Regions from separate parts of the Clostridioides sp. LIBA-6822 genome, predicted to be linked through region 2. Evidence: a T-box and tRNA genes for the amino acid it is inferred to sense, from the RefSeq annotation. Region 2 holds a T-box; the other holds one or more tRNA genes.

Region 1 (17,034 bases), 1.4 Mb from region 2:
ATGATTTAGATGCAAGACTTTTTGGTTCACAAGGTCAACAAAGAACAGCTTCAATATCACTAAAGCTATCAGAAATAGAATTAATAAAAAATGAAGTTGAAGAATATCCAATATTAATTTTAGATGATGTTTTTAGTGAGTTAGATGAAGCACGACAAAAACTTTTAGTAAACAATTTAAGCAATGTTCAAATGTTTATAACAAGTGCTGAGGTTTCACATAAAAAAATATTTGATGAAAAGGATGTTACAATATTTAATATTGAAAATGGCGATGTTATTAGCATAGAGAATGGAGGAAATTAAATGAAACAAGAATACGGTGCAAGTCAGATACAAGTATTAGAGGGATTAGAAGCCGTTAGAAAAAGACCAGGTATGTATATTGGTAGTACAAGCCCTAGAGGTTTACATCACTTAGTTTATGAAGTTGTAGATAATAGTATAGATGAGGCTTTACAAGGATATTGTTCAGACATATATGTATCTATTAATGAAGATGGCAGTGTTTTAGTAAAGGACAATGGAAGAGGGATACCTGTTGAAATACATCCTAAGACTGGTAAATCGACTTTAGAAACAGTACTAACTAATCTTCATGCAGGAGGAAAGTTTGGAGGCGGAGGATACAAAGTATCTGGAGGTCTTCATGGAGTTGGTGTTTCTGTAGTTAATGCACTGTCAAAATGGATGCTAGCAGAGGTTTATTTAAATGGAAAAGTATACAAGCAGACATATGAGAAAGGATTACCAACATCTAAACTTGAAGTAGTTGGAGAATCACAAGACAAAGGAACCATGATTCAGTTCATGCCAGATGAGACAATATTTGATGAAATAGAATTCAAATATGAAACATTGGAGTATAGACTTAGAGAACTTTCTTTTTTGAATAAAGGGATAAAAATAGTATTTGAAGACAAAAGGGAAGGTCAACAAAAAAGAAAAGAATTCCACTATACAGGTGGTTTGGTAGAATATATTAAGTATTTAAATAAATCTAGAACTGGTATACATGACGACATAGTTTATATAGATAAAAAGGTTGACGATTGTTTTGTCGAACTAGCTATGCAATATACAGATGGTTACACAGAGAACATATATTCTTTTGCAAATAATATAAATACACATGAAGGTGGTTCTCATTTAAGTGGATTTAAAGCGGCTCTTACCAAAACTGTAAATGATTATGCTAAAAGAAATAAATTTTTAAAAGAAAATGATGTTAACTTACTTGGTGAAGATATAAGAGAAGGTCTTACAGCAGTAGTATCAGTTAAATTACCAGAACCTCAATTTGAAGGTCAAACTAAAACAAAACTAGGTAATAGTTTTATGAGAGGTCTAGTTGATAGTGTAACAGTTGATGAACTTGGTTCCTTCCTAGAAGAAAATCCAGCAACAGCAAGAATCATAGTTGATAAAGCTTTAAGAGCACAAAGAGCTAGAGAAGCCGCAAAAAAAGCAAGAGAGTTAACAAGAAGAAAAAGTGTATTAGAAAGCACATCTTTACCTGGAAAACTTGCAGATTGTGCAGAAAAAGACCCTGCTAAAAGTGAAATATTCTTAGTCGAAGGGGATTCAGCGGGAGGTTCAGCTAAACAAGGTAGAGATAGAAATAGTCAAGCTATACTTCCATTAAGAGGGAAGATACTTAATGTTGAAAAATCAAGACTAGATAGAATATTATCTTCAGATGAAATAAAAAATATGATAACAGCTTATGGTTGTGGTATTGGAGAAGATTTTGATATAGATAAGGCTAGATACCATAAAATTATAATTATGACCGATGCCGATGTAGATGGAGCTCATATAAGAACTTTATTATTAACATTCTTCTTTAGATATATGAGACCTCTTATAGATGAGGGATATGTTTATGCAGCACAACCACCTTTATATAAAGTTACAAAGCAAAAAAAGGAACATTATGTTTATTCAGATAAAGAATTAAATATATTATTAGATGAAATTGGAAGAAATGGTGCAGAGCTTCAAAGATACAAAGGTCTTGGAGAGATGAATGCAGAGCAATTATGGGATACAACTATGAATCCTGATACAAGAACTTTATTACAAGTAACTGTAGAAGATGCTGCAATTGCAGATGAAGTATTTTCAATGCTTATGGGTGATAAAGTAGCTCCAAGAAAAGAATTTATAGAAGAAAATGCAAGATTTGTTAGAAACTTAGATATATAGAGAGAGGGGATTAGTATACATGGAAGAAAATAACAAAATACTCCCTATTGAAATAGCGGAAGAAATGAAAAAGTCATATATTGATTATTCGATGAGTGTTATAGCTGGACGTGCTCTTCCTGATGTTAGAGATGGTTTAAAGCCAGTTCATAGAAGAATATTATACTCAATGAGTGAATTAAATTTAACTCCAGATAAACCTTACAGAAAATCAGCTCGTATTGTTGGGGACGTTTTAGGTAAGTACCACCCTCATGGAGATACTGCTGTTTATTATGCAATGGTAAGAATGGCTCAAGACTTTTCAACTAGAGCACTTTTAGTAGATGGTCATGGTAACTTTGGTTCTGTTGATGGAGATTCACCAGCAGCTATGCGTTATACAGAAGCCAAAATGAGTAAATTATCATTAGAGTTATTAAGAGATATAGAAAAAGAAACTGTAGACTTTAAACCAAACTTTGATGAGTCATTAAAAGAGCCTTCAGTACTACCAGCAAGATATCCTAATTTATTAGTAAATGGCTCTAATGGGATAGCTGTTGGTATGGCAACTTCAATACCTCCACATAACTTAGCTGAGGTAATTGATGCAACGATATATTTAATTGATAATCCAGAGTGTAGTGTAGATGATTTAATAAAATTTGTGCAAGGTCCAGATTTCCCTACAGCTGCAATTATAATGGGGAAAGAGAGTATCGCAGAAGCATACAGAACTGGAAGAGGAAAAGTTAAAGTTAGATCTAGGGCTTTTATAGAAGAACTTCCAAAAGGAAAACAACAAATAATAGTTACAGAAATACCTTATCAAGTAAATAAAGCTAAATTAGTTGAGAGAATAGCTGAGTTAGTTAAAGAAAAAAGAATAGAAGGTATATCAGATTTAAGAGACGAAAGTAATAGAAATGGTATGAGAATTGTTATAGAATTAAAGAGAGATGCTAATGCTAATATAGTATTAAATAATCTGTATAAACATTCTCAAATGGAAGATACTTTTAGTATAATAATGCTTGCACTTGTAGATGGACAACCAAGAGTTTTAAATCTTAAGCAAATATTATTTCATTATATTAAACATCAAGAAGATGTTGTTACAAGAAGAACTAAATTTGAATTAAATAAAGCTGAAGCAAGAGCACATATTTTAGAAGGATTAAAAATTGCTTTAGATAATATAGATGCAGTTATAAGCCTGATAAGAGCTTCAAAAACAGGTCAAGAGGCTAAACAAGGCTTAATAGAAAAATTCAAGTTAACTGAAATTCAAGCTCAAGCTATACTAGATATGAGACTTCAAAGACTTACAGGTTTAGAAAGAGATAAGATAGATGCTGAATATGAAGAGTTAATTAAGAAGATAAATAGATTAAAAGAAATTTTAGCTGATGAAAGATTACTTTTAAATGTAATAAAAGATGAAATTACAATAATAAAAGAGAATTATTCTGATGAGAGAAGAACAGAGATAAGACATGCTGAAGGCGAAATAGATATGAGAGATCTTATAAGTGATGAAGAAATAGCAATAACTCTTACTCACTTTGGATATATAAAGAGACTTCCATCTGATACTTATAAGAGTCAAAAAAGAGGTGGAAGAGGTATTTCAGCACTTACAACTAGAGAAGAAGATTTTGTAAGACATTTAATAACTACAACTACTCATAGTAGACTGTTATTCTTTACAAATAAAGGTAGAGTGTTTAAACTAAATGCATATGAAATACCTGAAGGTAAAAGACAAGCTAAAGGTACTGCTATAGTGAATTTACTTCAATTATCAGCAGATGAAAAAATTGCTACATTGATACCTATAGATGGCAATGATGAAAATGAATACTTACTACTTACAACAAAAAAAGGTATTGTTAAAAAGACTAAGAGAGAAGAGTTTAGAAATATAAATAAATCTGGTCTTATTGCTATAGGTTTAAGAGATGATGATGAACTTATTGGAGTAGAACTTACAGATGGAAAACAAGAAGTACTTTTAGTTACTAAAGATGGTATGTCTATAAGATTTGATGAAAATGATATAAGATATATGGGTAGAACAGCAATGGGTGTAAAAGGTATAACTTTAAGTAAAGATGATTTTGTTGTGTCTATGAACCTTTGTAGTAAAGGTACAGATGTATTAGTTGTAAGTAAAAATGGTTTTGGAAAAAGAACAAATATAGAAGAATATAGAAGCCAAATAAGAGCTGGTAAAGGAATTAAAACTTATAATATCTCTGAGAAGACTGGCACAATTGTAGGTGCAGATATGGTTAATGAAGATGATGAGATAATGATTATAAATTCTGATGGAGTTCTTATTAGAATAAGAGTTAATGAGATATCACTGTTTGGAAGGGTCACAAGTGGTGTTAAATTAATGAAAACTAATGATGAAGTCAATGTAGTTTCGATTGCCAAAATAAATATTGAAGAAGAATAGGATAAATATCCTATTCTTTTTGTATAATGTACTTAGATAAAAATTTAAAATTGAAAGGAGTAGTTGTTATGTGTAATAAAAAAAGTTGTAAAAAAGGTGGATTTTTATTAATAGGAGCTATTTTAGGTTTTGTATTTGGTCTGTTTTTTGCACCAAAAAAAGGTTCTGAATTAAGAAAAGAAACAAAAGAGAAGTTTAATGATGTGAAAGAAAATCCAAAAGAAGTTCTACATGAAACATTTAATGATGTCAAAGAGAGAATAATAAATTTAGTAGATGATGATAATAATGAAGAAGATATAAAGATTTCTGAAGAAGATATAGTAATAAGTAAAAGCTTTGATGACGAGGGAGATGTTAACTAATGAATGCATGGGGGTGGCAGATTGGAGCAGTGTTAGTAGGTAGTTCTGCTCTTATAGTAGCAATTTATTTAGCTAAAACTCTAAATAGCCTAAATAAGGTTGTTGAAAAGGCTTATAAGATTGTAGATTATAATGAAAGACATATACAGGATATTGTTGAAAATGCATCATCAATATCAAAGGGAATAGATGATATAGTTTATGTAATTAATAAAATAATGAGTATAGGAAATATATTTAAAATTATTAAGAGGAAATAGGAGGTTTTTACATGTCTATGAATATAGAGTCAAATTTAGATTCTCAAAATAAATTTTGGAATGTTTGTCTTGATGGAGAACTTGATGTTTCTACAGCAGATAAACTAAAGGAACATTTGCATAACTTGATAGAAAAAAATATGTTAGATGTAAAAATTAATCTTAAAGATTTAGATTATATAGATTCAACAGGTTTAGGAGCTATGATAGGTGTATTGAAAAAATTAAAGATAAACGAAAAAGAGATATACATAGTAAATCCTAAGAGTAATGTCAGAAAGATTTTTACTATAACAGGTCTAGATAAAATATTTAAAGTGGAGGGATAGACTTTGGCTTGTGAGACTATAAAGATGGAAATTACTACAAATCCAGATTATGTTAGTATAATAAGATTAACAGCGTCTGGAATTGCTAATAAGATGGGATTTCCAATAGATGATATAGAAGATATAAAGGTAGCAGTATCAGAAGCATGTACAAATGCAATAAAGCATAGTAAAGATGATGTGTTCAATATAGTATTTAATATTTTAGATAATGCAATTAATATAGAAATTCAGGATAATGGAAAAGGATATGATGTTAGCTCAATAAGTACACCAGATTTAGAGAATCCAAAAGAGAGTGGTCTTGGACTATTTATAATTAGAACTTTAATGGATGATGTAGATATTGAATCAGAACATAACCAGGGAACAAAAATAAAAATGACTAAATATTTAGGAGTTGATATTTAATGAAAAATGTAGCTAATGCTACACATTACCTAAATATGGATACAAAAGAGCTATTTAATTTATATAATAAAAATAAAAATGTAGATATTAGGAATATTCTTATTGAAAGGCATCTGTATTTAGCAAGATTGTTAGCTAAGAAGTATATAAATAAAGGTGTTGATTTTGAAGATATATATCAAGTTGCTTCATTAGCGTTAATTTATGCTATTGATAGATATGATGTTGAAAAAGGATTTGAATTCTCCAGTTTTGCAACACCAACTATAGTAGGAGAAATAAAAAAATATTTTAGAGATAAAGTTTGGACACTTAGAGTACCAAGAAGAATACAGGAACTAAGCAAAAAGATAAGTGATGCAAAAATTAAACTAGAACAAGAAAATAAAAAGCATCCAAAAGTAAAAGATATAGCTGATTACATTGGAGTCAGTGAAGAAGATGTTCTAGAGGCTATGGAAGCTTCCTATGGATATCAACCTATGTCTTTAGATTCATCAAGTAATGATGATTCAGAAGATAAAGACATAACTCTTATTGATAAGATAGGAAAAGAAGAAGGTAACTTTGGAAGTATAGAGTATGAAGATTTTATTAATAAGTTTATTAAAACTTTGAATGAATTAGAAGTAAAAATATTTAAAGACAGATTTTTCTTTGATAAAACACAATCTAGTATAGCTAAGGAGTTAGAGATATCTCAGATGACTGTTTCTCGACTAGAAAAAAAGGTAGTAGAAAAGCTAAAAAAGGAATATGAGAAAAATTTATAAAAAAATATAAAAAAAGTATTGACCTACTGTTTTAAAGATGGTATAGTATTACTTGTCCTTGAAAAAAGGAAAAAGAAATAAACACGAACATTGAAAATTAAACAGTAGGTTAATTTATATTAAGAAACAAACCATAAAGCCAGATATTTTGATAACAATAGTATCTGAGCCTGATAAACTTTTATTTGAGAGTTTGATCCTGGCTCAGGATGAACGCTGGCGGCGTGCCTAACACATGCAAGTTGAGCGATTTACTTCGGTAAAGAGCGGCGGACGGGTGAGTAACGCGTGGGTAACCTACCCTGTACACACGGATAACATACCGAAAGGTATGCTAATACGGGATAACATATTTGAGAGGCATCTCTTAAATATCAAAGGTGAGCCAGTACAGGATGGACCCGCGTCTGATTAGCTAGTTGGTAAGGTAACGGCTTACCAAGGCGACGATCAGTAGCCGACCTGAGAGGGTGATCGGCCACATTGGAACTGAGACACGGTCCAAACTCCTACGGGAGGCAGCAGTGGGGAATATTGCACAATGGGCGAAAGCCTGATGCAGCAACGCCGCGTGAGTGATGAAGGCCTTCGGGTCGTAAAACTCTGTCCTCAAGGAAGATAATGACGGTACTTGAGGAGGAAGCCCCGGCTAACTACGTGCCAGCAGCCGCGGTAATACGTAGGGGGCTAGCGTTATCCGGATTTACTGGGCGTAAAGGGTGCGTAGGCGGTCTTTCAAGTCAGGAGTGAAAGGCTACGGCTCAACCGTAGTAAGCTCTTGAAACTGGGAGACTTGAGTGCAGGAGAGGAGAGTGGAATTCCTAGTGTAGCGGTGAAATGCGTAGATATTAGGAGGAACACCAGTTGCGAAGGCGGCTCTCTGGACTGTAACTGACGCTGAGGCACGAAAGCGTGGGGAGCAAACAGGATTAGATACCCTGGTAGTCCACGCTGTAAACGATGAGTACTAGGTGTCGGGGGTTACCCCCCTCGGTGCCGCAGCTAACGCATTAAGTACTCCGCCTGGGAAGTACGCTCGCAAGAGTGAAACTCAAAGGAATTGACGGGGACCCGCACAAGTAGCGGAGCATGTGGTTTAATTCGAAGCAACGCGAAGAACCTTACCTAAGCTTGACATCCCAATGACATCTCCTTAATCGGAGACTTCCCTTCGGGGACATTGGTGACAGGTGGTGCATGGTTGTCGTCAGCTCGTGTCGTGAGATGTTGGGTTAAGTCCCGCAACGAGCGCAACCCTTGTCTTTAGTTGCCATCATTAAGTTGGGCACTCTAGAGAGACTGCCAGGGATAACCTGGAGGAAGGTGGGGATGACGTCAAATCATCATGCCCCTTATGCTTAGGGCTACACACGTGCTACAATGGGTAGTACAGAGGGTTGCCAAGCCGTAAGGTGGAGCTAATCCCTTAAAGCTACTCTCAGTTCGGATTGTAGGCTGAAACTCGCCTACATGAAGCTGGAGTTACTAGTAATCGCAGATCAGAATGCTGCGGTGAATGCGTTCCCGGGTCTTGTACACACCGCCCGTCACACCACGGGAGTTGGAGACGCCCGAAGCCGATTATCTAACCTTTTGGAAGAAGTCGTCGAAGGTGGAATCAATAACTGGGGTGAAGTCGTAACAAGGTAGCCGTATCGGAAGGTGCGGCTGGATCACCTCCTTTCTAAGGAGAATTACCTACTGTTTAATTTTGAGGGTTCGTTTTTACGAATACTCAAAATTAGCACTTTAAGCAACAGAATAAACTGAGCGCATGCGAAGTTTGTTTGTTGGCGACGTGCGTTAGCACTTTAAGCAACGGGATTTATCCGTTGGCGCTGTGCGTTAGCACTTTGAAAACTGCATATATATTTAGTGATATGACATCTAATTTGTAATATATAAAGCTGATAACTTTTTAAAATTATCAAGTTGATAGACTTTAATCTATCAAACCTTTTTAACTGGTCAAGTTATTAAGGGTGCAGGGCGGATGCCTTGGCACTAGGAGCCGATGAAGGACGTGATAAGCTGCGATAAGCTTCGGGGAGTTGCACGTAAACTTTGATCCGAAGATTTCCGAATGAGGAAACTCACTTAGAGTAATGTCTAAGTATCATTAAGTGAATACATAGCTTAATGAGGGGAACTCAGGGAACTGAAACATCTAAGTACCTGAAGGAAGAGAAAGAAATTCGATTCCGTAAGTAGCGGCGAGCGAACGCGGAATAGCCCAAACCAATAAAGTTTTCTTTATTGGGGTTGCGGACATATCATAACGAAGAGGTATCGTAATTGAAGAGGTTTGGAAAGACCCACCACAGAAGGTAATAGTCCTGTATGTTAAACGAGAAGACTTCAGATATGATCCAGAGTACCACGGGACACGTGAAACCCTGTGGGAAGCAGGAGGGACCACCCTCCAAGGCTAAATACTACCTAGTGACCGATAGCGTATAGTACCGTGAGGGAAAGGTGAAAAGAACCCCGGGAGGGGAGTGAAATAGAACCTGAAACCCTGCACTTACAAGCTGTGGAAGCACATTTCTTGTGTGACCGCGTACTTTTTGTAGAACGGGCCAACGAGTTACGTTAAGTAGCAAGGTTAAGCACTTAAGGTGTGGAGCCGTAGCGAAAGCGAGTTTTAACTGAGCGTTCAGTTACTTGACGTAGACCCGAAACCGGGCGACCTACCCATGAGCAGGATGAAGCGAAAGTAAAATTTCGTGGAGGTCCGAACCCACGAGCGTTGAAAAGCTCGGGGATGACTTGTGGGTAGCGGTGAAATTCCAATCGAGCCCGGAGATAGCTGGTTCTCCCCGAAATAGCTTTAGGGCTAGCCTCAAGGTGAGAGATACGGAGGTAGAGCACTGAATGTCCTAGGGGGTATTGCACCTACCGAAGACTATCAAACTCCGAATGCCGTCATCTTATACTTGGGAGTCAGACTGTGGGTGATAAGATTCATAGTCGAAAGGGCAACAGCCCAGATCGTCAGCTAAGGTCCCTAAATGTAAGTTAAGTGGTAAAGGATGTGGGATTGCACAGACAACCAGGATGTTGGCTTAGAAGCAGCCACTCATTCAAAGAGTGCGTAATAGCTCACTGGTCGAGTGATCCTGCGCCGAAGATTTCCGGGGCTAAAACTTACTACCGAAGCTACGGCATCATTATGATGGGTAGGGGAGCTTCCCATACGGGTTGAAGCATGACCGTAAGGACATGTGGACAGTATGGGAGTGAGAATGTTGGCATGAGTAGCGAGATGTGGGTGAGAATCCCACAGGCCGTAAACCCAAGGTTTCCAGGGGAAGGTTCGTCCGCCCTGGGTTAGTCGGGACCTAAGCTGAGGCCGAAAGGCGTAGGTGATGGACAACAGGTTGATATTCCTGTACTACCGATAACCGTTTGAGAGATGGGATGACACAGTAGGATAAGCTAAGCACACTGTTGGTTATGTGTGCCCAAGCATTGAGGCAGTCAGAGTAGGTAAATCCGCTTTGATAATGCTGGGATGTGATGGGGAGCGAAATTTAGTAGCGAAGTAGCTGATTTCACACTGTCAAGAAAAGTCTCTATCGAGGTTAAAGGTACCCGTACCGCAAACCGACACAGGTGGGTGAGGAGAGTATCCTAAGGCCCGCGAGAGAACTGTTGTTAAGGAACTCGGCAAAATGACCCCGTAACTTAGGGATAAGGGGTGCCACCATCCGGTGGCCGCAGAGAATAGGCCCAAGCGACTGTTTACCAAAAACATAGGTTTCTGCTAAGTCGCAAGACGATGTATAGGAGCTGACGCCTGCCCGGTGCTGGAAGGTTAAGGGGATCTGTTAGAGTAATCGAAGCAGTGAACTTAAGCCCCAGTAAACGGCGGCCGTAACTATAACGGTCCTAAGGTAGCGAAATTCCTTGTCGGGTAAGTTCCGACCCGCACGAAAGGCGTAACGATTTGGGCACTGTCTCAACAACAGACTCGGTGAAATTGTAATTCCGGTGAAGATGCCGGATACCTGCGACAGGACGGAAAGACCCCATGGAGCTTTACTGTAGCTTGACATTGGGTCTTGGTACTACATGTACAGGATAGGTGGGAGGCTTTGAAACCAGGACGCCAGTTTTGGCGGAGCCATCCTTGGGATACCACCCTTGTAGTACTGGGACTCTAACCATAGGCCATGAATCTGGTCTTGGGACACTGTCAGGTGGGCAGTTTGACTGGGGCGGTCGCCTCCCAAAAGGTAACGGAGGCGCTCAAAGGTTCTCTCAGTACGGTCGGAAATCGTACGTAGAGTGTAAAGGCAAAAGAGAGCTTGATTGCAAGACATACAGGTCGAGCAAGGATGAAAATCGGACTTAGTGATCCGGTGGTTCTGCGTGGAAGGGCCATCGCTCAACGGATAAAAGCTACCCTGGGGATAACAGGCTTATCTCCCCCAAGAGTCCACATCGACGGGGAGGTTTGGCACCTCGATGTCGGCTCATCACATCCTGGGGCTGTAGTAGGTCCCAAGGGTTGGGCTGTTCGCCCATTAAAGTGGTACGCGAGCTGGGTTCAGAACGTCGTGAGACAGTTCGGTCCCTATCCGTCGCAGGCGTAGGAAATTTGAGAAGACCTGTCCTTAGTACGAGAGGACCGGGATGGACGTACCTCTGGTGTACCAGTTGTTCTGCCAAGGGCATGGCTGGGTAGCTATGTACGGAATGGATAAGCGCTGAAAGCATCTAAGCGCGAAGCCAACTTCAAGATAAGATTTCCCACCGCAAGGGTAAGACCCCAGAAAGACTATCTGGTTGATAGGTCGAAGGTGTAAGTGCAGCAATGTATTTAGCTTATCGATACTAATAGGTCGAGGACTTGACCAAATTATTTGATGTTCATTCAGTAAAATATATGTGTAGTTTTTAGAGTGCTAACTCTATATGTTTAAACTTGTCAAAAATTATAGATTTTTAGTAGTTTTATAAACTAAAAAATCGAATAAAAAAAGTATTGACATAATAAGACAAAGATGTTATTATAATACTTGTCTTAGAAAAAAGTTAAATGAAAATTTAGACAATAATCTGGTTATAATAGCAGAGAGGATACACCTGTTCCCATTCCGAACACAGAAGTTAAGCTCTCTAGCGCTGATGGTACTTGGTGGGAAACTGCCTGGGAGAGTAGGACATAGCCAGGTGATGTGCCGAAGTGGCGGAACTGGCAGACGCACAGGACTTAAAATCCTGCGGGACTTACCTCTCGTACCGGTTCGATTCCGGTCTTCGGCACCACAAATTATTGTGGGCCATTAGCTCAGTTGGTTAGAGCGCCCGGCTCATAACCGGTAGGTCTGGGGTTCGAGTCCCTGATGGCCCACCACAATAATTTAAAGAACTTTGAAAATTAAACAGTAGGTTAATTTATAAAACAAGAAACAAACCATAAAGCCAGATATTTTGATAACAATAGTATCTGAGCCTGATAAACTTTTATTTGAGAGTTTGATCCTGGCTCAGGATGAACGCTGGCGGCGTGCCTAACACATGCAAGTTGAGCGATTTACTTCGGTAAAGAGCGGCGGACGGGTGAGTAACGCGTGGGTAACCTACCCTGTACACACGGATAACATACCGAAAGGTATGCTAATACGGGATAACATATTTGAGAGGCATCTCTTAAATATCAAAGGTGAGCCAGTACAGGATGGACCCGCGTCTGATTAGCTAGTTGGTAAGGTAACGGCTTACCAAGGCGACGATCAGTAGCCGACCTGAGAGGGTGATCGGCCACATTGGAACTGAGACACGGTCCAAACTCCTACGGGAGGCAGCAGTGGGGAATATTGCACAATGGGCGAAAGCCTGATGCAGCAACGCCGCGTGAGTGATGAAGGCCTTCGGGTCGTAAAACTCTGTCCTCAAGGAAGATAATGACGGTACTTGAGGAGGAAGCCCCGGCTAACTACGTGCCAGCAGCCGCGGTAATACGTAGGGGGCTAGCGTTATCCGGATTTACTGGGCGTAAAGGGTGCGTAGGCGGTCTTTCAAGTCAGGAGTGAAAGGCTACGGCTCAACCGTAGTAAGCTCTTGAAACTGGGAGACTTGAGTGCAGGAGAGGAGAGTGGAATTCCTAGTGTAGCGGTGAAATGCGTAGATATTAGGAGGAACACCAGTTGCGAAGGCGGCTCTCTGGACTGTAACTGACGCTGAGGCACGAAAGCGTGGGGAGCAAACAGGATTAGATACCCTGGTAGTCCACGCTGTAAACGATGAGTACTAGGTGTCGGGGGTTACCCCCCTCGGTGCCGCAGCTAACGCATTAAGTACTCCGCCTGGGAAGTACGCTCGCAAGAGTGAAACTCAAAGGAATTGACGGGGACCCGCACAAGTAGCGGAGCATGTGGTTTAATTCGAAGCAACGCGAAGAACCTTACCTAAGCTTGACATCCCAATGACATCTCCTTAATCGGAGACTTCCCTTCGGGGACATTGGTGACAGGTGGTGCATGGTTGTCGTCAGCTCGTGTCGTGAGATGTTGGGTTAAGTCCCGCAACGAGCGCAACCCTTGTCTTTAGTTGCCATCATTAAGTTGGGCACTCTAGAGAGACTGCCAGGGATAACCTGGAGGAAGGTGGGGATGACGTCAAATCATCATGCCCCTTATGCTTAGGGCTACACACGTGCTACAATGGGTAGTACAGAGGGTTGCCAAGCCGTAAGGTGGAGCTAATCCCTTAAAGCTACTCTCAGTTCGGATTGTAGGCTGAAACTCGCCTACATGAAGCTGGAGTTACTAGTAATCGCAGATCAGAATGCTGCGGTGAATGCGTTCCCGGGTCTTGTACACACCGCCCGTCACACCACGGGAGTTGGAGACGCCCGAAGCCGATTATCTAACCTTTTGGAAGAAGTCGTCGAAGGTGGAATCAATAACTGGGGTGAAGTCGTAACAAGGTAGCCGTATCGGAAGGTGCGGCTGGATCACCTCCTTTCTAAGGAGAATTGCCTACTGTTTAATTTTGAAAGTTCTTTATGAACTTCATATTTGGGGGTGTAGCTCAGTTGGGAGAGCACTTGCCTTGCAAGCAAGGGGTCAGGAGTTCGACTCTCCTCATCTCCACCATTTAAGAGCATATTACTTAAATCTTTGATTTATCTAGTAGACTCTTACATTGCACTTTAAGCTTATTTTTATACAAGCCTTGTGCATTAGCACCTTAAGCAACAGAATAAACTGAACGAATGTGAAGTTTGTTTGTTGGCGACGTGCGTTAGCACTTTAAGCAACGGGATTTATCCGTTGGCGTTGTGCGTTAGCACTTTGAAAACTGCATATATATTTAGTGATATGACATCTAATTTGTAATATATAAAGCTGATAACTTTTAAAAATTATCAAGTTGATAGACTTTAATCTATCAAACCTTTTTAACTGGTCAAGTTATTAAGGGTGCAGGGCGGATGCCTTGGCACTAGGAGCCGATGAAGGACGTGATAAGCTGCGATAAGCTTCGGGGAGTTGCACGTAAACTTTGATCCGAAGATTTCCGAATGAGGAAACTCACTTAGAGTAATGTCTAAGTATCATTAAGTGAATACATAGCTTAATGAGGGGAACTCAGGGAACTGAAACATCTAAGTACCTGAAGGAAGAGAAAGAAATTCGATTCCGTAAGTAGCGGCGAGCGAACGCGGAATAGCCCAAACCAATAAAGTTTTCTTTATTGGGGTTGCGGACATATCATAACGAAGAGGTATCGTAATTGAAGAGGTTTGGAAAGACCCACCACAGAAGGTAATAGTCCTGTATGTTAAACGAGAAAACTTCAGATATGATCCAGAGTACCACGGGACACGTGAAACCCTGTGGGAAGCAGGAGGGACCACCCTCCAAGGCTAAATACTACCTAGTGACCGATAGCGTATAGTACCGTGAGGGAAAGGTGAAAAGAACCCCGGGAGGGGAGTGAAATAGAACCTGAAACCCTGCACTTACAAGCTGTGGAAGCACATTTCTTGTGTGACCGCGTACTTTTTGTAGAACGGGCCAACGAGTTACGTTAAGTAGCAAGGTTAAGCACTTAAGGTGTGGAGCCGTAGCGAAAGCGAGTTTTAACTGAGCGTTCAGTTACTTGACGTAGACCCGAAACCGGGCGACCTACCCATGAGCAGGATGAAGCGAAAGTAAAATTTCGTGGAGGTCCGAACCCACGAGCGTTGAAAAGCTCGGGGATGACTTGTGGGTAGCGGTGAAATTCCAATCGAGCCCGGAGATAGCTGGTTCTCCCCGAAATAGCTTTAGGGCTAGCCTCAAGGTGAGAGATACGGAGGTAGAGCACTGAATGTCCTAGGGGGTATTGCACCTACCGAAGACTATCAAACTCCGAATGCCGTCATCTTATACTTGGGAGTCAGACTGTGGGTGATAAGATTCATAGTCGAAAGGGCAACAGCCCAGATCGTCAGCTAAGGTCCCTAAATGTAAGTTAAGTGGTAAAGGATGTGGGATTGCACAGACAACCAGGATGTTGGCTTAGAAGCAGCCACTCATTCAAAGAGTGCGTAATAGCTCACTGGTCGAGTGATCCTGCGCCGAAGATTTCCGGGGCTAAAACTTACTACCGAAGCTACGGCATCATTATGATGGGTAGGGGAGCTTCCCATACGGGTTGAAGCATGACCGTAAGGACATGTGGACAGTATGGGAGTGAGAATGTTGGCATGAGTAGCGAGATGTGGGTGAGAATCCCACAGGCCGTAAACCCAAGGTTTCCAGGGGAAGGTTCGTCCGCCCTGGGTTAGTCGGGACCTAAGCTGAGGCCGAAAGGCGTAGGTGATGGACAACAGGTTGATATTCCTGTACTACCGATAACCGTTTGAGAGATGGGATGACACAGTAGGATAAGCTAAGCACACTGTTGGTTATGTGTGCCCAAGCATTGAGGCAGTCAGAGTAGGTAAATCCGCTTTGATAATGCTGGGATGTGATGGGGAGCGAAATTTAGTAGCGAAGTAGCTGATTTCACACTGTCAAGAAAAGTCTCTATCGAGGTTAAAGGTACCCGTACCGCAAACCGACACAGGTGGGTGAGGAGAGTATCCTAAGGCCCGCGAGAGAACTGTTGTTAAGGAACTCGGCAAAATGACCCCGTAACTTAGGGATAAGGGGTGCCACCATCCGGTGGCCGCAGAGAATAGGCCCAAGCGACTGTTTACCAAAAACATAGGTTTCTGCTAAGTCGCAAGACGATGTATAGGAGCTGACGCCTGCCCGGTGCTGGAAGGTTAAGGGGATCTGTTAGAGCAATCGAAGCAGTGAACTTAAGCCCCAGTAAACGGCGGCCGTAACTATAACGGTCCTAAGGTAGCGAAATTCCTTGTCGGGTAAGTTCCGACCCGCACGAAAGGCGTAACGATTTGGGCACTGTCTCAACAACAGACTCGGTGAAATTGTAATTCCGGTGAAGATGCCGGATACCTGCGACAGGACGGAAAGACCCCATGGAGCTTTACTGTAGCTTGACATTGGGTCTTGGTACTACATGTACAGGATAGGTGGGAGGCTTTGAAACCAGGACGCCAGTTTTGGCGGAGCCATCCTTGGGATACCACCCTTGTAGTACTGGGACTCTAACCATAGGCCATGAATCTGGTCTTGGGACACTGTCAGGTGGGCAGTTTGACTGGGGCGGTCGCCTCCCAAAAGGTAACGGAGGCGCTCAAAGGTTCTCTCAGTACGGTCGGAAATCGTACGTAGAGTGTAAAGGCAAAAGAGAGCTTGATTGCAAGACATACAGGTCGAGCAAGGATGAAAATCGGACTTAGTGATCCGGTGGTTCTGCGTGGAAGGGCCATCGCTCAACGGATAAAAGCTACCCTGGGGATAACAGGCTTATCTCCCCCAAGAGTCCACATCGACGGGGAGGTTTGGCACCTCGATGTCGGCTCATCACATCCTGGGGCTGTAGTAGGTCCCAAGGGTTGGGCTGTTCGCCCATTAAAGTGGTACGCGAGCTGGGTTCAGAACGTCGTGAGACAGTTCGGTCCCTATCCGTCGCAGGCGTAGGAAATTTGAGAAGACCTGTCCTTAGTACGAGAGGACCGGGATGGACGTACCTCTGGTGTACCAGTTGTTCTGCCAAGGGCATGGCTGGGTAGCTATGTACGGAATGGATAAGCGCTGAAAGCATCTAAGCGCGAAGCCAACTTCAAGATAAGATTTCCCACCGCAAGGGTAAGACCCCAGAAAGACTATCTGGT
Region 2 (17,034 bases):
TAAAAGAGGGAGATGGTTCAGCAGGTCTAGGTGGAATACAATTAATTGCCAAAGATAGCAATGGAAATTGGTTTAACATAGTAAACACAGGATGGGGTCCAATGGAAGGATTTTCATTACAAGATGCAACAACACCAGTTTATCTAGTTGGAAATACAGAAGGTACTTATAAAGTAAAAATACAGCTAGTTGATGTTAGTAATTCTAATAAAATAATAACAGAAACAACAGCATCAGTAGATGTAGTTAAGAATTAGTAAATAAAAAATTAACCTTAAATCTTTTAAAATTACTTAATAATATTATTTTTTTTAGAAAATAGAGCAAGCTATATTTTAAATAAATACAATGCTTGCTCTATATGGTATAATAATAAGTAATGCAAAAGATGAGGTGAAATTTGTTTATGAATAAAAAAGTAATGATAGGTATGAGTGGAGGAGTGGATAGCTCTGTAGCTGCATATCTTTTAAAACAACAAGGTTATGATGTCATTGGTGTTACTATGAAATTGTGGCAAGATGATGACGATGTTGAAAATGAAGGTGGTTGTTGCTCTTTATCAGCAGTTGAAGATGCTAGAAGAGTAGCAAATAAAATAGGTATACCATTTTATGTTCTAAATTTTAGAGAAGTATTTAAAGAAAAAGTAATAGATTATTTTATAGATGAATATTTAGAAGGAAAAACTCCTAATCCTTGTATAGCTTGTAATAAGCATATAAAATTTAATGATTTTTATAAGAAAGCTAGACAAATAGGTTGTGATTATGTGGCTACAGGTCACTATGCAAAGATAGAAAAGGATGAAAGTACAGGAAGATATTTGCTAAAAAAATCTGTTACGGATAAAAAAGACCAAACTTATGCACTTTATAATCTTACACAAGAACAACTAGAACATACTTTATTGCCAATAGGTGATTATGAAAAAGATAGAGTAAGAGAAATTGCTAAAGAAATGGGAATGGCAGTCCACAATAAGCCTGATAGTCAGGAAATTTGTTTTGTTAAAGATAATGACTATGCAAATTATGTAAAAAAACATTCTAAAAAGCGTATTGAAGAAGGTTTTTTTGTAGATACTAAAGGAAATATACTTGGAAAACACAAGGGTATACTATACTATACAATAGGTCAAAGAAAAGGGCTTGGAATTACCTTTGGGAAACCAATGTTTGTAATAGATATAAATCCAATAAATAATACTATAATTCTTGGAGATAATGAAGAATTGTTTAAAAAAGAACTTATTGCAAAAGATGTTAACTTTATATCAATAGATAAATTAGAAGAACCACTAAGAGTTCAAGCAAAAATAAGATATTCAGCAAAACCATCACCAGCGACTATTCACAAAATAGGAGAAGATACTATTAAAATAGTTTTTGATGAAGCTCAAAGGGCTATTACTAAAGGTCAATCTGTAGTAATGTATGATGGAGACGTTGTAGTAGGTGGAGGAATAATTGAGAAAAGTTTATAAAAACATCTAAAAAATTAAAAAAATAAACAATAAAGTATATTAAAGTGGAATAAAGTTTATAAAATAAATTTATTGTATATGGAAATATAGTATTGATTAATTTTGTAAAATTTAGTAATATAATTAGTATATTAATTAAAAAGCAAATACAGTGATAAGGAATAGTAAAATATTTGATGTCTTACAGAGAGAGGGAAAATGCTGGAAGCCCTTAGAATACAATATTTGAAGCAGCCTTTTAGTAGCAATCTTGAACAATTTATATTATGTAAAGAATATATAAGTAGAGATTGACGGTAGTTACGTTATAGCTAAGGTTTTCCGAAGATATCATAGTTTTTATGATAATTAGGGTGGTACCGCGATTGTCCTCGCCCCTATAAATTTATTTATAGGGACGAGGTTTTTTATTTAAACGAAAAAATAAAATTTATTAGGAGGAACATAATATGGAAAAGATGGGATTAAACGAAATAAGAAGTAAGTTTTTAGAGTTTTTTGAGTCAAAAGGTCATTATGTAGCAAATAGTTATTCTTTAGTACCAAACAATGACAAGAGTTTATTACTTATAAATTCAGGTATGGCACCTTTGAAAAACTATTTTTCAGGTGTAGAAGTACCTCCAAATGTAAGAATGTGTACATCTCAGAAATGTATAAGAACAGGAGATATAGAAAATGTAGGTATAACTGCAAGACACGCTACATTCTTTGAAATGATGGGTAACTTTTCATTTGGAGATTACTTTAAAAGAGAATCAATTAAATGGGGATGGGAATTTGTTACAGAATGGTTAAATATACCAGAAGATAAGATTTGGGTAACTGTATATGAAGAAGATGATGATTCTTATGATATATGGGCAAAAGAAATGAATTTCCCAGAAGAAAGAATGGTTAGACTTGGGAAAGATGATAATTTCTGGGAAATAGGTACAGGTCCTTGTGGTCCTTGTTCAGAAATTTATTTTGATAGAGGAGAAGAGTATGGATGTGATAATCCAGATTGTAAACCAGGCTGTGATTGTGATAGATATTTGGAATTTTGGAACCATGTATTTACTCAATTTGATAGAGATGAAGAAGGAAACTATAGCTTATTAGAAAGTAAAAATATAGATACAGGTATGGGTCTTGAAAGAATGGGATGTATCATGCAAGGAGTTGATACTATCTTTGAAGTAGATACAATTAAGTCTATATTAGAAGCAGTTGAGAAATTAACAGGAGTAAAATATGGAGAGAATCCAAAAAATGATATATCACTAAGAATAATAACTGACCATATAAGGGCTGTAACGTTCTTAGTTAGCGATGGAGTACTTCCATCAAATGAAGGAAGAGGATATGTTCTTAGAAGACTTCTTAGACGTGCTGCTCGTCATGGTAAATTATTAGGTGTAAAAGAATTATTTTTACAGAAACTAATAGATGAAGTTATAAAAGTAAATGATAAAGCATATCCAGTTTTAGTTGAAAAAGAAAGCTATATTAAAAAAGTAGTTGGTATAGAAGAAGAAAAATTCAATGAAACTATAGACCAAGGAACAGAAATATTAAATTCTTATATAGAAGTATTAAAAAGTGAAGGAAAAACTGTTTTAAGTGGTCAAGAAGCCTTTAAATTATATGATACTTATGGTTTCCCAATAGACTTGACTAAAGAAATCTTAGAAGAAGAACATTTATCTGTAGATGAAGAAGCTTTTAATGAAGAAATGGAAAAACAAAAAGAAAGAGCTAGAAATGCGAGAGGAAATATGGATGGAGAAAGTTGGAAGGAAGACCCTCTATCAAAATTAGAATCTACAGTTGATAGTATGTTTAATGGATATACTGAAATATATGGAGAAGGAATTATTGAAGCTATAGTTAAAGACGATGAGTTAGTTCAAAGTGCAAAAGAAGGCGATAAGGTATCTATAGTACTAGACAATACTACTTTCTATCCTGAAGGTGGAGGACAAGTTGGAGATTGTGGATTAATAACTAATGAAAACCTAGTTGTAGAAGTACTAAATACTAAAAAAGGAGCTAATAATAGTATAAAACATATAGGTGTAATAAAATCAGGAAAAATAAGCAATGGAGATAAAGTGAAGACACTGGTAGATGGAGAAATTAGAATGGCAGCTGCAAGAAATCACAGTGCTACGCATTTACTTCATAAGGCATTAAAAGAAGTATTAGGAGACCATGTTAATCAAGCTGGTTCTTTAGTTACTCCAGAAAGACTTAGATTTGATATTACTCACTTTGAAGCTATATCAAATGAAGAATTAAAAGTAATAGAAGAAAAAGTAAATAATGTTATTTTAGCGTCTTTAGACATAAAATGTGATATTATGAATATAAAGGAAGCTAAAGAAAAAGGAGCTACAGCACTATTTGGTGAAAAATATGGTGATGAGGTAAGAGTAGTTTCTATGGGAGATTATTCTACAGAACTTTGTGGAGGAACTCATTTGACAAATACTTCTCAAGTAGGAATGTTCAAGATATTATCTGAAGGTGGAGTAGCAGCAGGTGTAAGAAGAATAGAAGCAATAACAGGAAAAGCTGTTTATGAATATCTAAAAGAAAGAGACGGTATTATCTCTGAAGTTTGTGTAAGCTTAAAATCTAAGGAAGATAATTTAATTCAAAGAATAAGCTCTTTATTAGAAGAGAATAAAAATTTATCTAAAGAATTACATGATATGAAAGCTAAGATGAGTTTACAATCAGCTGATTCTATTTTTGATTCTAAAGTTGAAGTAAATGGAGTTAATTTAATAACTAATAAATTTGAAGGTATGGACATGGATACACTAAGAGAAACAGCAGATAATCTAAGAGATAAGCTTGGTTCTGGTGTAGTGGTACTAGCAAATGTAGTAGATGATAAAGTTAACTTTGTAGTTACTGCCACTAAAGATGTATTAGACAAGGGAATACATTCAGGTAATATTGTTAGAGAAGTTGCAAAAATAGCTGGAGGAAAAGGTGGTGGAAGACCTAATATGGCACAAGCAGGAGCTAGTGATGTATCTAAGGTTGACCAAGCTTTAAGCTATGCAAGTGAGGTTATTAAGACACAAGTTAAATAACATTCACTTAAGGAGGTTTTTAATTTGGAAAAAGATTTAGACTACACTATGAAATTTGAAGGGATACCAGAGGATAGAATGAGTGTAGGAGACACTATTGATTTTGTATATAAAGCACTAGTTGAAAAAGGATATAACCCTATAAATCAAATTATAGGGTATCTCCTTTCTGGTGATTCTAGCTATATAACTAGTCATAAAAATGCAAGAGCTATAATTAAAAAATTTGAAAGAGATGAGATACTTGAAGAAGTAATCACGCACTATCTGAATAGAAAGTAGGTCAAATAAATGAGAAAAAAGATTATGTCATTGTTTGCGGTAGTCATTATGATTTTTGTATCAACTGTCAGCTATAGTTTTGCTGAAGAAAAAGGCAAGGTTATATTTATTGATATGAATAGGACTAATCTTGGAAGTATGATGAATATTCCAATCTTAAAAAATGAGTTAGAAAAGAGAGGTTATATAGCTCTCATGAATATAAGAGGGGATCAAGGTACTGACGATAGAAGGTCTTATGCAAGTATGGGTGCAGGAACAAGAGCTAGTGTAACTACTGAAGACTATATCAATTTTCAAAAAGTAGACCAAGATACTTCTAAAGTTTTTGAAGTTGCAACAGGTCAAAAGGCTAAAGAAATAAATGATTTAAGTATTAATAAATCTATAAACGAAAATCTTGAGTATGGAGAGTATGGAGCAAACTTAGGTTCATTAGGGAAAACTTTATCTGAAAATGGTTTAAAGACATCTGTGATTGGAAATTCTGACATTATTGAAAATAATCAAGTAATTAAAAATAGAAATCTATGTTTAGTTGCTATGGACCAATATGGAAGAATTGATTCAGGTAATATTGATGATATTAACAAGAAAGATTCTAAAATGCCATTTGGAATGTCTACAGACTATAATAAGTTACTAGATGAGACTAAAAAATCTTATAATAATAGCGATGCTATATTTGTGGAACTTGGAGATACATATAGATTAGATATGTATAGATTGAACCTAAATGATAATACTTATGCTACAATGAAGAAAAACATTGTAAAAAATATAAATAAATATCTTGAACAAGTATTTTCTATGGTTGGAGAAAATGACACTGTTTATATATCAAGTGCATTCCCAAGCGATTTAGATTATAAAAATAAAAGAAGACTTTCTCCAATAATAAAATTTAGTGGAGAAGGGAAAGGTCTATTGGAATCGGCCACAACAAGAAAGGCTGGGATTGTTGCAAATCTAGATGTTGGAGTAGATATATTAAATGAATTTGGTCTTAAAAATAAAGAGATGGTAGGCAGAAGTTACACTTTGGTAAACAAAGAAGACAATGCCAGTTATCTGAAATCACTTTATGAAAGGATAGTATCTATATCTTCAATAAGGTCAAGTATTATAAATGGATTTGTAGGAGTGATATCTGCCTCTTGGGTAATTGCAATGTTTGCAGTTTTCTTTAGAAATCACATGCCACATAAAGAGCGTGTATTCAAAGTACTTAAAGAGTTTATAAAATTGGGTATAATAATGCCACTATCATTTATGTTAGCTCCTTTGATGAATTTTAAAACTCCACTTTCAATATCTCTAGGGATATTTGCTACTACATTAATATTATACTTACTGGGTAGAAAATTATTTAAAGACAATGATATAAAACACATGGGATTTTTTGCGACACTTACTATTTTGGTCATAGTTATAGATTCTGTATTTGGAACATATTTAATGCAAAATAACATAATGAGTTATGATGCTGTTATTGGAGCTAGATACTATGGAGTAGGAAATGAATATGAAGGTGTAACTATAGCAAGTGCAGTATTTGGTTTAGCAGTACTATTACATTATAAGAAGGTCTCTAAAGCACTTGTTGTAATTTTTTCATTAATAATACTTATAACTAGTGCATATCCTTCAATGGGGGCAAATGTTGGTGGAGCTATATCAGAATGTGTAGCATATTTGTTGTTTATAATGCTTATATATGATATTAAATTAGACTTTAAGAAAGTCCTATTACTGGCTATTTCAGCTGTGGTTGTCGTTTGTGCATTTGCAGCTTTAGATATAGTTTCAGGTAGTGAATCTCATTTAGGTATGTTTGTACAGCGAATTTTCCTAAATGGGCCAGGAGAGATATTGCAGACATTTGGAAGAAAAATTCAAATGAATATGCAATTAGCACAGACAAGTGTATGGGTAAATATTTTACTTGTAGGAATTGGAGTAATTGCAGTACTTATATTCAAGCCATCTAGACACTTTAGGAAGATAATGAACAACTTCCCAATCTTATTTAAAGGTTTTATTGCATCTATGGTTGGTTGTATAATTACTCTTTTAGTTAACGATTCTGGTATAGTTGCGGCATCTACAGCATCTATATATATACTTATACCACTTATAATAATAAGTATAAATATGATAATATTTGAAAAAAATAACTAAAGAATTTTTTACTGTTTATATACTATTTAAATAAAAAATGCAATATGATTACTAATGTAAACTGAACAGTTTACATCGAAAAATCATATTGCAATTTTTATGATTGATAATATGTATTTAACTTGTAGAATATAAATAAACAGAGGAGGCAATATGTTAGACGGAAGAATAATGGGGCTTGATGTTGGTGATAAAACTATTGGAGTTGCTGTGAGTGATTTAATGGGATTAACTGCACAAGGTGTAAAAACAATAAGAAGAGTTGGTAAGAAAAAAGATATTGAAGAAATAAAAGCAATAATAAAAGAAAAGCAAGTAAATAAAATTGTATCAGGATTGCCAAAAAATATGAATGGAACTCTAGGTCCACAAGGAGAAAAAGTAATCAAGTTTTGTGAGTTAGTAAAAGAAGAAACTGGTCTTGATGTAGATTTTTGGGATGAGAGACTTTCTACAGTAGCAGCAGAAAGATCTCTATTAGAGGCAGATGTAAGTAGACAAAAAAGAAAAAAGGTTATAGATATGTTAGCAGCAGTAATAATTTTGCAAGGATATTTAGATTTTAAAATAAATTCATAAAAGAGCTATAAAATTGAATACTTATGATATATAATATAAATAATAAAAATAAAAATAAATTTGAGGTGAATGACATTATGGAAGAAAATATAATAAATTTAATAGACGAAAATGGCGTTGAAAGCCAATTTGAAATAATATTAACATTAGAAGCAGAAGGAAAAGAATATGCAATATTAATGCCTTTAGATGATGAAGAGGCTGAAGAAGCTTTAATCTTCAGAATTGATGAAGACGAAGAAGGTGAAATATTAATACCTTTAGAAAGTGATGAAGAGTACGAAACTGTTGTAGCTGTATATACTGCTATAATGGAAGAAGAAGGTTTAAATTACGATGAAGATGACTCAAATGGACTTAACTAGATAAAGAATTAAGTTTGATATAAAAATTCAGATATTTATTATATTTGCTATAATTAAGATTTATTAATTATAAAAAGCATTTGTAGTATGTATCTGTTTTTTTATTTTTTATTAAAAATATTAAAAAAATTATAGATTTTGGTGAATAATATATCTTTTATGGGTATATATTTATATTGTGAGAATAAATTAAATTTTTTCAAATGTCTTGACAAAAAATGAATTATCAATTACAATATTATTTAATAAAGATTATCAATTGAAAATAGTAAGGGTGATGTTATGGCAAACACAATGGATTTATTAAAAGACAAGTTAAAAGAAACTGGTTTTAAGATTACGCCACAAAGAAGAGCAATAGTTGAAATATTGCTTAAACATGACCATTCACATCTAAGTAGTGAAGAAATCTATGATTTAGTTAGGGTTGACTGTCCTGAGATAGGTTTAGCTACTGTATATAGAACAATGCAGTTGTTAGATGAAATAGGATTAATATCAAAACTAAACTTAGACGATGGATGTATAAGATATGAGATTAGTCTACATAAAGAAGACTGTCATAATCATCATCATCTTATTTGTAAAAATTGTGGAAAGATAATGGAAGCTAAAGAAGACCTTTTAGACAATATAGAAAAAGAGATACAATCATTGTACAAATTTAAAATACTTGATCATGATGTTAAATTTTATGGACTATGTGATGAGTGTAATGGAATAAGCGACTCAGAAGAATAACCTTCTATTGCTTAATGTCAATGGAAGAATAGTATAGAACTTTTATATTCTATGCTATTCTTCCATTTTTTATTATAAATCAGTTATAAGATATAAATATATAATTTTCAAAGTGTTTATAGTTTTAATATCGAAAATATAATTAATCCTATAAGTATGAAAATGAATGATTTTTCTATAAAATTACTAAAGGGACCTCCAACTGTTAAAAAACCTAAAGAAATTTTTTTCTCGCTTAACGGATAAAAAATTGGTATTCCTTGTTTTGTAAATAAATCTCCTAAAAACATATGACTTGCATAACCAAGTGTCCCATAAAAAGATAAATTATTAATACTAGTGATTAATTCTATCTGTTTTAGTAAAAAATATATTATTATAGTTGCAAATATGCTATGAGAAAAACTTCTGTGCTTCAACCAGGGAAAAATTGACAACATTAGACAAAAAATTGTAAAATATATTTCAACTTCTATGATGTATAAGCATATAGCTAATAGTATAAATATTAATGATAGAAAAACTTTTCTAAGAAACGTGTGGGTTAGTTTTGCTTCAATAATTATAATTGCAATAAATGTAATTATTGCACTTAAATAAAAATTATCATTTATATTTATTGAAATAAAGAAAATAATAATATTAACAGCATATATAAAAATTCTATATATGTATTTGGATATATTGTTTTTTAGAATAAAATTTGAGACCATAGAATTAGATTTATCCAAATCGGGCAGTACAGCGAAAGTAGCTGAAACTAAAATGTCAACTAAAGATATAGGAATTTTAAATATCAAAGACGTTTGGATAGCTGTTAAGATTCCTATTGCACAATGAGTTTTACCACGCATAAATCCTCCTAAAATATCCGATATTAAATTATATAATATTTAGAGGATATCAAAATAAAATAGGTTTGTCAAAATAATACGTTAAATGTATTTTAAATATAGCTTAAAATATGATACGAATTATGGTACAATAAGAATAACTGGTAGCGAGTGCGTGATTTGATATTATTTAGGATTGTAGAACGTGTTAAAAAATTAAATAGACAGAAGGAGATGATGCAATTGTTCAAAAAGAACACCAATAAGATAAAGGTAATGGCCTTAGGTGGACTTAACGAAGTTGGAAAAAATATGACTGTTGTTGAGTATAAAGATGAAATAATTGTTATAGATGCTGGACTTAGTTTTCCAGAAGATGAAATGTTAGGGGTAGATATAGTTATACCAGATATAACTTATTTAGTCAAAAATAGGGATAAAATAAAGGGTATATTTATTACACATGGACATGAAGACCATATAGGGGCTCTTCCATATATATTAAAGAAAATAAATGTACCTGTGTATGGAGCAAGACTTAGTATAGGTCTTATACAAGTGAAACTTAAAGAACATAAGATGAATAATGTTAAGTTAAATGTCATAACTCCAAGACAAGTTATAAAACTTGATAACATGGAAGTAGAGTTTTTGAAAAATAATCATAGTATACCAGATGCTTACTCTATTGCAGTACACACAGACCAAGGTATAATATACCACACAGGAGACTTTAAGATTGATTTGACTCCTATTGATGGTGATGTTATGGATATGCATAGACTCTGTGAGTTAAGCAAAAAAGGAGTTCTTTTAATGCTGGCTGATAGTACTAATGCAGAAAAACCAGGATTTACTATGTCTGAAAAGACTGTTGGAGTAGGTCTTGATGAATTATTTGCAAAAGGAAATGGCAGAAGGATTATAGTTGCTACGTTTGCATCCAACATACACAGATTACAACAAATAATAAATACAGCTGAAAAGTTTAATAGAAAAGTTGCTATATCAGGTCGCTCAATGGTCAATGTAGTTGGAGTTGCAAAAGAATTAGGATATCTAGATATTTCTGATGATATGCTTATAGATTTAAATGATATATGCAAATATGAAGATAGTGAATTAGTGATAATAACAACTGGTTCACAAGGTGAACCTATGTCAGCTCTTGCTAGAATGGCTTTTTCAGAACACAAAAAAGTAGAAATAAAGAGTGGCGATTTAGTTATAATATCTGCTCATCCAATACCAGGAAATGAAAAATTAATATCAAGAGTAATCAATTTCTTATTTGAAAAGGGAGCAGAAGTAGTTTATAGCGATATAGCTGATATACACGTTTCTGGACATGCCTGTCAGGAAGAATTAAAATTGATACATGCATTAGTTAGACCTAAGTTTTTTATGCCAGCTCATGGTGAATATAGAATGTTAAAAAGACATGCTGAAATAGCTGAACAACTTGGTATGGACAAAGAAAATATTTTTGTCATGCAAACAGGAGATGTTTTGGAATTAGATAAGAATTCTGCTAAAGTAGCAAATCGTATACAAACAGGAAACATACTAGTCGATGGATTAGGTGTAGGCGATGTAGGTAATATAGTCTTAAGAGATAGAAAGCATTTATCAGAAGATGGTCTTATGATAGTTGTAGTGACTATTTCTAAGGATGAAGGTAAAGTTCTGGCAGGTCCAGACATAATTTCTAGAGGCTTTGTATATGTAAGAGAGTCAGAAGATTTAATGGATGGAGCAAAAGATATAATCAAGAATGTCCTAAATGAATGTGAAGAGAAAAATATTAAAGAGTGGGCTTATTTAAAGAATAATATCAAAGAAAACTTAAAAGAATATTTATATCAAAAAACTAAACGAAATCCAATGATACTTCCTATAATAATGGAAGTGTAATATATAAAAAACTATAAAATTGAAAATTAGACCTCTTATAATTTTTAAAATAATATCAAAAATCCAATTGATACTATCTTAAGAATTATAAGAGGTCTTTTTAATTTATCATGTTGAAAATATATACGTATTACATAAAATACCAATTATAACAATCTTTTATTAGTAAAAACTAATTATATATAAATTTTACTAATAGGAGGATTCTTATGGATAATATTTCAAGACAAAATGCTATAAAAGCTTTGAAACAAACTAAAATGGAAATAGCAGGAGAATATGGAATGAATTATGAAGATGCTTTTGAAATAATAGAAAATGCATCTAATAAAGGTGTTTTAGAAGGTTATTTTAAAAAGCTTGAGAAGAAAAAAAATTTAGGTCAAGGTATATCTAGGCATTTAGAATAAAAAAAGTTAAATGTGAGAAAATAAGTTTAAATAAACTTTAAGAGGTGACATCGATGAAAAAATTAGCTAGTACTGCTTTGGCTATATTACTTGCGTTTACTCCTTTAAGCTTTTCTTTTGCAAATAATAAGGAAAATGCTGATGCCAACCAACTAAATATATCTTCAAAATCAGCAATTTTGATGGATGTTGGCAGTGGACAAATTTTATATGAAAAGGATGCTCATAAAAAGCTTCCTCCTGCAAGTGTAACAAAGGTAATGACAATGCTACTTATCGTAGAAGCTTTGGATTCAGGTAAGGTTAAGCTTGATGATGAAGTTCAAGTAAGTGAAACTGCATCTAGTATGGGTGGTAGTCAAATATTCTTAGAGCCAGGAGAAACTCAAAAGGTTGATACATTATTAAAAGGTATAGCTGTTGCTTCAGCAAATGATGCCTGTGTTGCTATGGCTGAACATTTAGCTGGAAGTGTTGAAGGATTTGTTGATAGAATGAATGCTAAAGCAAAAGAGTTAAATATGAATGATACTCATTTTGCAAATACAAATGGACTTCCAGTTGCAAATCACTATACATCTGCTCATGATATAGCTTTAATGTCTAGAGAACTGTTAAAGCATGAAATGATAAGTAAATACTTAACTACATGGATGGATAAAGTTGTAGTAGGAAAAAAACAAGTTACAGTAGGTCTTGCAAATACTAATAAACTTATAAAGCATTATCAAGGAGCAACTGGTGTTAAAACTGGATTTACTCAAGAAGCAAAATACTGTTTATCAGCAGCTGCAAAGAGAGGTAATACTCATCTGGTTGCAGCAACTTTGGGAGCAGAGACTTCTCCAGAAAGATTTAACGATGCATCTAGTCTTTTGAACTATGGATTTGCTAATTATGAAAGCGTTAAGCTATGCAGTAAAGGAGATAATATAGCAACACTTACATTGGATAAGGCTGATGAAAACAAAGTTAAATTAGTTGCTAAGGAAGATTTAAATGCTCTTATCAAAAAAGGAAGTTCTAAAGAATTTGAGAAGAAAATTGAAATAGTAAAAAATCCTAAAATGCCAATTAAAAAAGGAACTGTTTTAGGAAAGATAAAGATATGTAAGGATAAAAAAGTAATAGGCGAAGTGGAATTAATAAATACTAAAGATATAAATAAGGCAAGCTATCTACAAATGCTTCAAAGAATAATTGATAATATGATATAAATAATTACCAAATGATATACAACCATAATCCACATAAAAAATACCCGTATAGAATTATTTACTATAGGGGTATTTTTATTTATTGTTTATAGAAGGATTTTATAATTTTATGTTTTTTATAGAGAGTTAGAAAAATATATAAAACTTAAAATATTATTTAATATTTATCTAAGTAAAGGCATGCTACCAGTAAGTTTATTTACTTTCTTTTTGTTTCCATAGATTGCTATACCAAAATACTGTAGTTCATCTTCTGGTACATTAGCAATTCTTTGAATAAACTCATCATAAACATTACAGCTTTGTGCAACATCTGAAAAATCTACAACAGTTAGTTCTTCAAAGTCAGTACTATATAGTTTTTTACGTAAATCTTTTATAAGTTCTTTGTTTCCTTTTAAAATAGGTACAGGAAGTTCGACTATTCCTAAGTGACTATTTCCTGTTTTATCAATCACATCTGAACCAACAGTTTCTGGTGCATATTTTCCTAGTGTGATTCCCATTATAGCTGCTGTATTTGATATAATTCCCATTGGTAAATTTTCATCTATTACCATAACACATTTTGAATTTTTAGTTTCCATTTTTAATTCCCCTTTTCGTTTTATTTAAAGTTGTTTTTGTCATTGTTTATAAATATGTTTTGATACTGCTTTGGTGTAAGACCAATAAAGTTCTTAAAGAAATTTGTAAAGTGACTTTGGTCTACAAATCCTGTCTGTATGGCAGCATCTATAGGTTCTACCCCTTTTTCCAAAAGTCTCTTAGCCTTATTTACTCGTATATTTTCTAAGTATCTATATGGTGTAATACCTTTTAATTTTGTAAAGTTGCGAAGTAATGAGTATTTATTCATTCCTGCTATAGTACTTAATTCATCAAGCAATATATGTTCATCATAATTGTTTTCTAAATAGTCACAGACTGCTTGGATTTCTATACTTGTTTTCTCTAAGTTAAATTGCAGATTTGGTTCTGTATATTCTTCAATTAATTGTTCAATTAGAAAGAAAAAAAGTTCCTCTTTTTTAAAATCTAGTTCTTCTTCCATGATTATATGATGTAATTCTTGTAGTAGAGGTACTAGCTCACTACGAAATATTACAGATTGATTAAACTTAGGTAAATAATTTTCACCCGTAATTTCAAATACAGTTTTTTTCATTATTTCTGGCTTAATATTTATACATCTGTAATCGAGTACTTTGTTATCTATTTGTTCACAAGTATGACTATCAAAAGGGTTAAAAAGTAGTAAATCCCCAGTACTGGTAGTATACTCTTTATTTTTACAAGATAAATATCTTTGACCTTTTTCTATAAAACCAATTACATAATGTTCATGAAAATGGTTTGGGAATTTTTGCATTATACCTTTAAATCTATATGCTTCGACTTTCAATTCTTTATCAAAACATACTGTGCGTTCTTCTTGTTTCACTTAAGTAACCTCCCTTCACATTATACAAAGTGTAACACATATTTTTTTGTAGTTCTTGTATGATATTGACTAAAATCTAAATATGAATAAAAAAATAGCAACTTTATCTATTTTAGTTGCTATTTTTATTTATATGTAATTTATTTTGCTAAATTATTAAGTGTATCTCCAGCAATTCTATATACTGTCCAATCTTTCATTGGCTCTGCACCCATTGATATGTAAAAATCTATACTTGGTTTGTTCCAATCTAGGCACCACCACTCCAAACGACCACATCCACGTTCTATGGCGATGCTTGCTAATTTTTTTAAAAATGCTTTACCATATCCTTTACCACGAAACTCTGGCTTAACATATAAGTCTTCTAAATAAATTCCTGCACGACCAAGAAAAGTCGAAAAATTATGAAAAAATAGAGCAAAACCTATAGCTTTATTATCATATTCACCAATCAGAACCTCAGCTTTTTTCTTTACAAATAGCCATTCATTGAGTATCTCTTCTGTAGCAACAACTTCATCTAACAGATTCTCATAAGAAGCAAGTTCCTTTATGAAATTTAGAATAAGATGTGTATCTGATTCAACTGCATATCTAAATTTAAGTTCATTTTTTCCCACAATATTGTTCATTTTAGTACTCCTTTCATCAGTGATACATAAATAAAATAACAATAATGTCAATTCATGTCAACATAATATTGTATTTACAATAGGTGTAATTATTATATTTTCACAGTGAATATGATATAATAATAAAAGTTATAAAATAAAAAGTGAATTTTAATTTTATGTCTGTATGCTAAAATCATTATAATATAAAATAATTTTGCTTATAAGTTATTTAATTGTTATAATAATATTAAAAATTTAATTTAGGAGATGTACATTAATGTTAAGTATGAATATAGGAGAAATAGTAGCAAGTTTAGTTGGTATAGCTATGGCAATATCAATACATGAGTTTGGCCATGCTTATTCAGCTCACTTATTGGGAGATGATACAGCTAAATCTTATGGTAGAATGACATTAAATCCTGTAAGACATGTTGACCCAATTGGTCTTTTGGCTATGTTTATTCTTAGAATAGGATGGGCAAAACCAGTACCAGTAAACCCAAATAACTTTAAAAACTACAAGATAGGAAATCTGATAGTTTCACTTGCAGGTGTTTTTTGTAATCTTTTGACCGCCATACTTTGTGTAATTATAAATAAGTATGTGCATATGTATGCGATAAACACAATAGCTGAATACGTGTTTTTATATAGTATTGGATTTGCCGCTTTTAATTTACTTCCAATACCACCACTTGATGGATGGGGAGTAATATCTACATTTGTACCATATAAATGGAATGAATATGTGTATAAATTTGAAAGTATGAGTTATATAATTTTATTAATTGCTTTATTTACTGGTATATATAGAATAATATTAACACCAATATATGCTGTGTTACTAAAAATAGTATATTTATTTGTTTAATACAAATAAATAGATTAAAGAGGGATTGATATGAAGTATAATATACAATTGCAAGTCTATGAGGGGCCATTAGATTTACTGTATGATTTAATAACAAAACATAAGATAGACATAAAGGATATATCTATAATAGATATAACTAAGCAGTATTTAAATTATCTGAAATTATTAGATAAAATGGACTTAGAAATAACTAGTGAATTTATAACTATGGCATCAAAACTCCTAGAGATAAAATCCAAATATCTACTTTATAAACAAAAGGATGAAGAAGAAGACCCAAGGATAGAACTTATGGAAAAATTAGAAGAATATAGAAAGTTCAAGATAGCATCACAAGATATAAAAGAAAATGTAGCTTGTGTCAATGAGAGATTTTATAGAAATAAAGAAGAAATAATTATTGATGATAATGTAGATTTAGAAGATATATCAATAGAAGCAATAAAAAATATACTTCCATACATATTTAAAGTTAAAACATCACAAATTGAAAATTCTAATGATGAGAAACTAGATAAAATAGTAAGGAAGAAGATAATATCTGTAGAAGAAAAAATATTATATATAAGAGATATTATAAAAGAGAAGATTGAAGTTACTTTTACAAATATCATAAAATCATATGAAAATGATGAAATAATTGCTACATTTTTATCTATATTAGAGCTAATAAAAGAAAAAGAAATAGTAGTAGTGCAGGATATATTTTTTGACGATATTCTAATAAGAAAAAGTTCGGAGTGTTAAAATGAAAAGAGAAGATATAAAGTATATTATAGAATCTGTTATGTTTGCATATGGAGAACCAATAAGTATAAAAGAATTAAACTATATAATAAATGAAGAACTTTCATCAAAAGAGATAGAGATTATGTTAAATTCACTTATTGAGGAATATAGAGAAAAAAATAGAGGTATCCAGATAATTAAGTTAGAAAACAAATACCAAATGTGTACAAATAAAGATTATGCAGAATATATAAAGAAGATTATTGAACC

Evidence for each region. The T-box of region 2 lies ahead of alaS (alanine--tRNA ligase). A T-box ahead of a tRNA ligase gene usually reads a tRNA of that ligase, here a tRNA-Ala.
Region 1: it has a tRNA-Ala gene. The T-box ahead of alaS (alanine--tRNA ligase) is inferred to sense a tRNA for this amino acid. The anticodon was not compared.

What each region holds. Positions count from the first base shown of each region.
Region 1 covers NZ_CP196995.1:3,840-20,873, forward strand. The annotation lists gene recF (DNA replication/repair protein RecF) at 1-305, shown strand, start outside; gene gyrB (DNA topoisomerase (ATP-hydrolyzing) subunit B) at 306-2,207, shown strand; gene gyrA (DNA gyrase subunit A) at 2,227-4,653, shown strand; gene ACTG48_RS00035 (YtxH domain-containing protein) at 4,722-5,018, shown strand; gene ACTG48_RS00040 (hypothetical protein) at 5,018-5,278, shown strand; gene ACTG48_RS00045 (STAS domain-containing protein) at 5,290-5,607, shown strand; gene ACTG48_RS00050 (ATP-binding protein) at 5,611-6,018, shown strand; gene ACTG48_RS00055 (SigB/SigF/SigG family RNA polymerase sigma factor) at 6,018-6,791, shown strand; rRNA gene ACTG48_RS00060 (16S ribosomal RNA) at 6,973-8,475, shown strand; rRNA gene ACTG48_RS00065 (23S ribosomal RNA) at 8,758-11,654, shown strand; rRNA gene rrf (5S ribosomal RNA) at 11,855-11,971, shown strand; tRNA gene ACTG48_RS00075 (tRNA-Leu) at 11,977-12,065, shown strand; tRNA gene ACTG48_RS00080 (tRNA-Ile) at 12,077-12,153, shown strand; rRNA gene ACTG48_RS00085 (16S ribosomal RNA) at 12,264-13,766, shown strand; tRNA gene ACTG48_RS00090 (tRNA-Ala) at 13,822-13,897, shown strand; rRNA gene ACTG48_RS00095 (23S ribosomal RNA) at 14,209-17,034, shown strand, end outside.
Region 2 covers NZ_CP196995.1:1,381,757-1,398,790, forward strand. The annotation lists gene ACTG48_RS06680 (cell wall-binding repeat-containing protein) at 1-257, shown strand, start outside; gene mnmA (tRNA 2-thiouridine(34) synthase MnmA) at 407-1,486, shown strand; T-box leader at 1,629-1,868, shown strand; gene alaS (alanine--tRNA ligase) at 1,936-4,575, shown strand; gene ACTG48_RS06695 (IreB family regulatory phosphoprotein) at 4,600-4,857, shown strand; gene ACTG48_RS06700 (hypothetical protein) at 4,867-7,038, shown strand; gene ruvX (Holliday junction resolvase RuvX) at 7,192-7,617, shown strand; gene ACTG48_RS06710 (DUF1292 domain-containing protein) at 7,695-7,982, shown strand; gene ACTG48_RS06715 (Fur family transcriptional regulator) at 8,265-8,723, shown strand; gene ACTG48_RS06720 (metal-dependent hydrolase) at 8,840-9,577, opposite strand; gene ACTG48_RS06725 (ribonuclease J) at 9,794-11,470, shown strand; gene ACTG48_RS06730 (CD1290 family small acid-soluble spore protein) at 11,680-11,880, shown strand; gene ACTG48_RS06735 (D-alanyl-D-alanine carboxypeptidase family protein) at 11,934-13,097, shown strand; gene ACTG48_RS06740 (DUF2000 domain-containing protein) at 13,262-13,684, opposite strand; gene ACTG48_RS06745 (AraC family ligand binding domain-containing protein) at 13,705-14,541, opposite strand; gene ACTG48_RS06750 (N-acetyltransferase family protein) at 14,682-15,176, opposite strand; gene ACTG48_RS06755 (site-2 protease family protein) at 15,436-16,032, shown strand; gene ACTG48_RS06760 (segregation and condensation protein A) at 16,063-16,782, shown strand; gene scpB (SMC-Scp complex subunit ScpB) at 16,784-17,034, shown strand, end outside.